One region of the Roseobacter litoralis Och 149 genome, then DNA from elsewhere that is predicted to be linked to it. Evidence: riboswitches for the same ligand, from Rfam matches in the RefSeq annotation. Region 1 holds a riboswitch; the other holds the start of a gene.
The links. Region 1 has a riboswitch for cobalamin ahead of RLO149_RS13045 (DUF1636 family protein). Riboswitches for the same ligand answer to the same signal wherever they lie in the genome.

Region 1 (3,640 bases):
ATAGATGCAATCGCTTCGGTCAAATCGGTTTGCGCCACTTTCAAGGACGCATCAGCCTCAGCAATCATTGCCTTTGCGGCTTCGACCTGTGCGCGTTGCGAGTGATCTTCCAACCGGAATATCGGCTGGCCGAGGTTCACCAATTCGTTGTTCTTGACGTAGATTTCCAATACCCGGCCCCCGGCCTGCGGCAATATCGTGACGGTGCGAAAATAGGACACAACGGAATTTGTGGCCGGGTGAAAATAAAACAGCGTCGTAATCACGGTGAGTGCCATGATCGCGCATCCGGTTATGCCCCACCTGAGTTCATACCAGACACTGAAGAGGTTGATTTCGATGCCTATTCTCTTGCCCTGTCGGAACCGGCGGTAAAGATAATCGGGCAAGATCGTGAACAGCGCGCAGATCAGTGTCTCAAGCATCAGAGGTTTCTTTCGGGGTCGGCGTCACCGGCGTTTCGCTGTTTTGGGATGTTTGCGCGTTGGGCGCCGCATCGCGCGACCCGTTTCGATCAATCGCATCGGCAATGGCGCGCAGCGGGCTGCTGAAATCGGGAAACTGGAAACCGGCCACAAGGATCGCGGCCACCCAGAACAGCCCGTTATGCGTAAACAGGGCAAGCAAGGACAAGATTCCAACCAGTTGGAACTGCGGGTGGTTCGATTTATGCGCCAGCTTTTCCGGGATCGCATGCAGCGTGAAATAGGCCACACCGATCAGGATTACGACACCAACCGTAAAAATGACCATGAAAGTAAAAAGGTAATCACTGCCGTCAGCCGCCGCTACATATTTGGGAATATGCCCGGTCGCCATGGGGTGAAGCGTTGCAGGTTCCATGCGTTCTCCAAAGTGGTACCACAGACGCAGACCTCTTCGGGCCCAAGATACCAGAACCTACATAGCGAGAAATCTGCTGGCATTGCAATGCCGCGTCTCGGGTTGCCCGCACGACACGGTAACCCGCACAGAGTTTCGCTTGACGCGGGTCGGAATCTCGGGGAAGGGTTGGGAGATGGTGTTCGGCAAGTCAAAAGCAAACCGGACTGAAAAGGGAATACGGTGCGGCGTTCGTAACAGACGCCAAATCCGTGACTGCCCCCGCAACTGTAAGCGGCGAGCGACCCCGATGATCACCACTGGATGCATCCGCATCCGGGAAGGATCGGGCAAGCTGCGACCCGCGAGTCAGGAGACCTGCCATCATTGATGTAACTTCAACCCGGGCGGGGTGTCCGGACAGGAGGTCATGATGGATTTACGGGCCAACCCGTTGAAAAGTACATGTCCCAAAGTGCACCCTGCGCAATCGCGGAGGGCGACATGGGAACACCGACACATAGAATAACAATCTGCACATCCTGCCGACATAAAGGCACCGACTGTAAACCGGGCTATGAGCTGATTGCCAGACTGCGCGCGGCGATTGCTGCTGCGGGTGACAGCGTCACCGAAGAGTTCGAGATTTCCGGCGTTGCCTGTATGGCAGGCTGTGATCGCCCCTGCACGGTTGCCTATCACGGAACGCGCAAGGCGACCTATCTTTTTGGCGATATAGAGCCGGATACGGATATTGGCGATCTGGTCAGTTTTGCACGTGATTACGCACTGCTGGAGGACGGGTGGTGTTCGTCGGTTGATCGTCCCGGCAAATTACGCAAAACCACGCTTGCGCGCGTGCCTGCGGCCATCATTGCGCTGGAAGACAGCGATGTGCGTGTCTCATGAACGCCACGGACCTCGTCGCGGAGAACATCAGCTGGGCGCCGCGCCGCAAAGAGCCGCTCTTGCTGCAACCGACCAGCTTTCGCGCCGCACCCGGCAGCGTGATGGGTGTTGTCGGCCCAAATGGGGCGGGTAAATCCACGCTGTTGCGTCTGCTCTACCGGTATCAGGCGCCGCTGAGTGGCCAAATCAGGATCGGTGGAGACGACATCTGGTCGATCCCACCGCGCGCCGCTGCGCGAAAGGTTGCGGCGGTTTTGCAGGAACAGCCGTCGTCCTTTGGACTGACAGTGCGCGAAATCGTGACGCTGGGTCGCGCACCGCACCGCCTTGGTTTTGCCACCGCAGGCGCGAAAGATGCGCAGATCGTCGAGGTTGCGCTTGATACGCTGAACCTGAGCGATTTGGCAGATCGGGACCTCGCCAACCTGTCGGGCGGTGAACGCCAGCGGGTCATGGTGGCCCGCGCCCTAGCGCAAGAGCCTCAGGTGCTGGTGCTGGATGAGCCGACCAACCATCTGGACATCCGCCATCAGCTTGAGGTGCTCGCCCTCATTCGCGCGCTGGATGTGACGATTATCGTCTCTCTGCACGATTTGAATGTCGCGGCGGATGTCTGCGATACCATTCTGCTGCTCGAAAACGGACATACGCGTGGCGTGGGGCCGCCTGATGCGGTGCTCACTGCGCATAGTGTTTCGAACGTATTTGCGGTTGAGGCGCGCGCAGAACAGCTTAGTCCGAGCAAGACCAAACACTTATCCTTCCACCTTCCGCATTAAGGCAAGCACACGATGAAGCCGACACGTATACTTTCTTCCCTGTTTATGATCCTGATGGGCACCGGCCCGCTGGCGCAGACAACGGTGCAAAGCTGCAACCGAACCGTCACCTTCGACGCGCCGCCGAAGGCTGCGATTTCCAACGACGTCAACCTGACTGAGATGATGCTGGTCCTTGGGCTGGCGGACCGGATGGTGGGCTATACCGGTATCTCCGGCTGGAAAACGCTGGACGCGGAGATGACGGCGGGTGTCGAAGCCCTGCCCGAATTATCCGCCAAATACCCCAGCAAGGAAGTGCTGATCGGGGCGGATGCTGATTTCTTCTTTGCAGGTTGGAACTACGGCATGAAAGTGGGCGGTGAAGTGACGCCCGAGACGTTGGAGCCCTTTGGCATCAAGGTCTACGAGCTTACCGAAAGCTGCATTCACATCGGTGAGAAAGCCGCCGTCAGCATGGAAGATATGTATGCCGACCTGCTGAACCTTGGCGCGATCTTTGACGTATCCGAAAAGGCGGAGGCACTGGTGGCAGGCTACCGCGCGGAACTGGACAGCTTCACCGCGTCATTGTCGCCCCTCAGCACCCCGCCGCGCGTATTTGTCTATGACAGCGGCGAAGACGTGCCCTTTACCGCCGGGCGCTATGCGATGCCGAATGCGCTGATCGAGGCTGCAGGTGGGGTCAATATCATGAACGGTCTGGAGAAAAGCTGGGCGACGGTTGGATGGGAAACCGTTGTCGAGCGTAACCCCGAAGTGATCGTTATCGTCAACTACGGCGATGTCACGGCGGCGCAAAAACGCGCGTTCATGATGTCCAATCCTGCTTTTGCACAGCTTGATGCGGTCAGGAACGACCGTTTCGTAACGCTGGAATATGTCGAGGCGACACCGGGTCCACGCAACATCGCCGCCGTCAAAACGCTTGCTGCGGCTTTACGGGCGGAGTGAACCCTATGGCAAAGACCGCAGCAGCACGATCCGGGCAGTCTGCGGTCTATCCTGTCGCAATGATGTGCGGTTGGATCCTTTTGCTGCTATCGCTGACGATGGCGGTCAGCATTGGCGCTGTTTCGATCCCCTTTTCGACAGTCTGGGGGGTGGTGTTGAATAATACAATTGACACG
Region 2 (3,640 bases), 1.4 Mb from region 1:
AATTCTTCGCCGCCGGTATGGGTATGTTCCGAAAAGCGGCTGTTGGGCGCGTACCGCACGATTGTCGTGGCGCGCGCGACCTCACCCCCGATCCGGTCCAGCATCCGCCGGTCAACACCGGGCATCGGAGAGGCGCGCCACTCAACCTTGTCAGAATGAACAACAACACGTTGCGAAAAGTCAGCATGCAAATCCATGGATGGCTCCGGGTCAGGTGTGATCAGACTTTGCCTACCATGAGGCGGTGAAATTGCAATTGGCGATCACGCTATCGTTTGACGTTGCATGTCGGCTGCCGCGTCGGGCAGGATCAAATCGCGGGTGTGATCTATTGGAAAGACCTGAGTGTGCCGGATTTCAAATCACTGCCCGCAAGGCCGGTTCAAGATATGGCATATGCACCTGAAGGGGAGTGTTGCGATGAGTGATATAAAAAGGCAGTCACGCCGCACCGTTTACGAAAACAGATGGATGAAAGTCCATGAGGATGTGGTGACTTTCCCTGATGGATCAGACGGGATTTACGGCGTCGTTGACAAGGATGACTTTGTCCTGATTGTCCCGCAGCATGCAGATGGGCGGTTTCAGCTGGTGCAGCAGTTTCGCTATCCGGTGGGCGGGCGTTATTGGGAATTTCCGCAAGGGTCATGGGAAACCAGACCGGGCACGGACCCGGAAAAGGTCGCCCTTGCCGAGTTGGAGGAGGAGACCGGTTATCTTGCACACTCCCTCACCAGATTGGGGCATCTTTTCGAAGCATATGGGTTTTCAAATCAGGGCTTTCACGCGTTTCTGGCAACCGGTCTGCAAGAGGGGCGCGTAAATCGCGACAAAGAAGAACAGGATATGCAAACCGCGTCGTTCAGTCTTGAGGCGATACATGACATGATCCGCTCTGGGCAGATCAAGGATGCCCCAACCATCGCGGCACTTGGGTTGCTGGCTATTTCTGAACATGGATAGAAACCGCGCAACAGGTCAGCGCAGAGACGGGACCGCGGCGCGCCGTTGCGCCACGGTCCAAAGGCATTGTTATGTGGCCGCGTTATGCAGACGGTGCGTAAAGATGCCCCGGTCGGTCATTGCGCGCAGGCCCTTGGCACCGGCAAGCGCTGCCAGATCGGCCAAGGGTTCGATCAGGATGACCAGCAGATAGGCCACGCCAAAGCTTGTCACCGCCGAGAGGTTGTCGGCCCCGACGCCTTGCCCGTAGATCGCCCAGAAGGCCACCCAGGCGACAACGCCACCCTGATAGACAGCCGACATTTTCAGCACATCCATGTAGCGCAGATCGACATAGGCCGTTGTCTGCGGAATGACCCGTTTGGCCAGCGCGTCCACCGCAAAAAGCGGGAACAGCAGCGTCGAGACATTGACGAAATACATTGGCACATCGGAAGGTGCGAAAAACAAGCCTTGGATCGCCAGACCGCCCGCAAGGCCAAGCGCGGCCGGACCAGACCCAAGCAGCAGAAACAGCGTCGTGCCCAGAATGATGTGCACTTCCGAGATACCGACCGCGAAATGCGGAAAAATCTCAAAGAAGATAAACACCCCGATCGCGGCAATCACGGAGCGCAGGGCAAAGGAGACCACCGAATGGGTCTTGAGATCATCATTGATCAGTTTGAGGGAATAGCCCGCAGCAGCAGCCGCCGTCCCATAGGCCAGTACCATTTTTGCGCCGTCCACGACGCCCGGTTCGATATGCATGTTTACTTCCTTTCGCGTCCACCCGACGCATTTATATGGCCGGAATGTTCCGGCAGTTGCAGAATGATGGTTGGTATCCTGACTTGCAGCTTTTGGCGCTCTGGCCGTTTTCGCTGCTTACAGTTGCGGGGGCAGTCCGGGTCTTGCACCCGGTTCCCAATTAAGGCCCGTTCTCAGAGGCCGCCATCTCAACAGACCTTACGCGAATAGAAACGCAAGACAAGCCTGTGTGCGACCTTTGAATATCTGGATATGACGTGTTCTTGGGAAACGTGTGTGCATGGCAGGATGGGGTCGGTGCACGCAGTTTCATCTCACGTTCGCAGTCGTGCGCGCAGTTTTTGGCCAATTCTGTCCTGCGGTGGCTGGCAAATCCCTGTTGTTTCTGCTCAAGTCTTGCGGGATATGAACAATCGACGCAGTTGCAGGGGTGGATGCGATGCGTCAGACGACCAAAAACCACCCGGGAAAAACAGGGGAAATCAAGATGAAGGTGAAATCACTCATTCTGTCTGCGGCATTGGCTGCAATGGCAGGCGGCGTATCGGCAGAAGGCGTCAAGGTCGGCATGATCACGACCCTTTCGGGCGGTGGCGCCGGGCTTGGTATCGACGTGCGCGACGGCTTCATGCTCGCGGTGAAGCAGTCGGGCCGTGACGACATCGAGGTCGTGATCGAAGACGACCAGCGCAAACCCGATATCGCCGTGCAACTGGCCGATAAAATGATCCAGTCCGAAAAGGTCGATGTGATGACCGGGATCATCTGGTCGAACCTCGCGATGGCTGTTGTTCCGGCGACTGTCGCACAGGGCAAGTTTTACCTGTCGCCCAATGCGGGTCCATCCGCACTGGCGGGTAAGGGATGCCATCCGAACTATTTCAACGTCGCGTGGCAAAACGATAACCTGCACGAGGCCGCTGGTGCCTATGCCACTTCTGCGGGCTATTCCAACAGCTTTATCCTCGCGCCGAACTATCCCGCCGGTCAGGATGCGCTGACGGGCTACAAGCGAACCTTTGGCGGTGAATTAGCTGGGGAGTTGTTCACCAAACTGGGTCAAACCGATTACGCCGCCGAGATTGCGCAGATCCGCGCGTCCGGGGCAGATTCCGTGTTCTTTTTCCTGCCCGGTGGCATGGGGATTTCATTCCTCAAGCAATATGCCGACAGTGGCATTGATATCCCCGTGGTTGGTCCTGCGTTTTCCTTTGATCAGGGCATCCTGCAGGCTGTCGGTGATGCAGCCCTTGGTGTGGTGAACACATCGCAGTGGAGCAAGGACATCGACAACCCGACCAATGCCGCCTTTGTCGAGACATTTCAGGCGGAATACGGGCGTTTGCCGTCACTCTATGCCAGCCAAGGGTTTGACACGGCAAACCTGCTGATCTCTGCGCTCGCAACGGCCAGCCCTGCGGATGCGGATGCCTTCCGCGCAGCACTCAAGGCGGCGAATTTCGACAGCACACGCGGTGACTTTGCCTTTGGGTCCAACCACCACCCCATTCAGGATATCTATGCCCGCGAGGTCATCAAGGAAGGCGATGTCTTTACCAACAAGATCATCGGCGTTGCCCTTGAAGACCATGCAGATGCCTATGCGGCTGAGTGCAAGATGTAAGCAACGCCTTGGTCCGGGTGTGACCTTGCACCCGGACCGGTATATATAACCATGTCCACAATTCTGATCATTGAACAGGTCCTGAACGGTCTGCAATTCGGCGTGATGCTGTTTTTGATGGCGGCTGGCCTGACGCTGATCTTTGGCGTCATGGGGCTGATCAACCTTGCGCACGGATCGCTCTATATGATCGGGGCTTTTGCGGCGGCGGCTGTGGCCGGGCTGACGGGGTCGTTCCTGCTTGCACTGATCGCCGCGATGGCCGCTGCTGCGATGGCGGGCGTGTTGATCGAAACGGTTGTC

Region 2: it holds a riboswitch for cobalamin, as region 1 does, so the genes downstream of both, RLO149_RS19730 (energy-coupling factor ABC transporter permease) here and RLO149_RS13045 (DUF1636 family protein) in region 1, are expected to answer to the same signal.

What each region holds. Positions count from the first base shown of each region.
Region 1 is NC_015730.1:2,746,231-2,749,870, reverse strand. It holds gene RLO149_RS13055 (HlyD family secretion protein) at 1-425, opposite strand, end outside; gene RLO149_RS13050 (hypothetical protein) at 418-843, opposite strand; cobalamin riboswitch at 1,003-1,222, shown strand; gene RLO149_RS13045 (DUF1636 family protein) at 1,327-1,731, shown strand; gene RLO149_RS13040 (ABC transporter ATP-binding protein) at 1,728-2,510, shown strand; gene RLO149_RS13035 (ABC transporter substrate-binding protein) at 2,523-3,464, shown strand; gene RLO149_RS13030 (FecCD family ABC transporter permease) at 3,470-3,640, shown strand, end outside.
Region 2 is NC_015730.1:4,111,227-4,114,866, reverse strand. It holds gene RLO149_RS19740 (cupin domain-containing protein) at 1-197, opposite strand, end outside; gene RLO149_RS19735 (NUDIX domain-containing protein) at 421-963, shown strand; gene RLO149_RS19730 (energy-coupling factor ABC transporter permease) at 1,033-1,713, opposite strand; cobalamin riboswitch at 1,765-1,916, opposite strand; gene RLO149_RS19725 (ABC transporter substrate-binding protein) at 2,201-3,337, shown strand; gene RLO149_RS19720 (branched-chain amino acid ABC transporter permease) at 3,389-3,640, shown strand, end outside.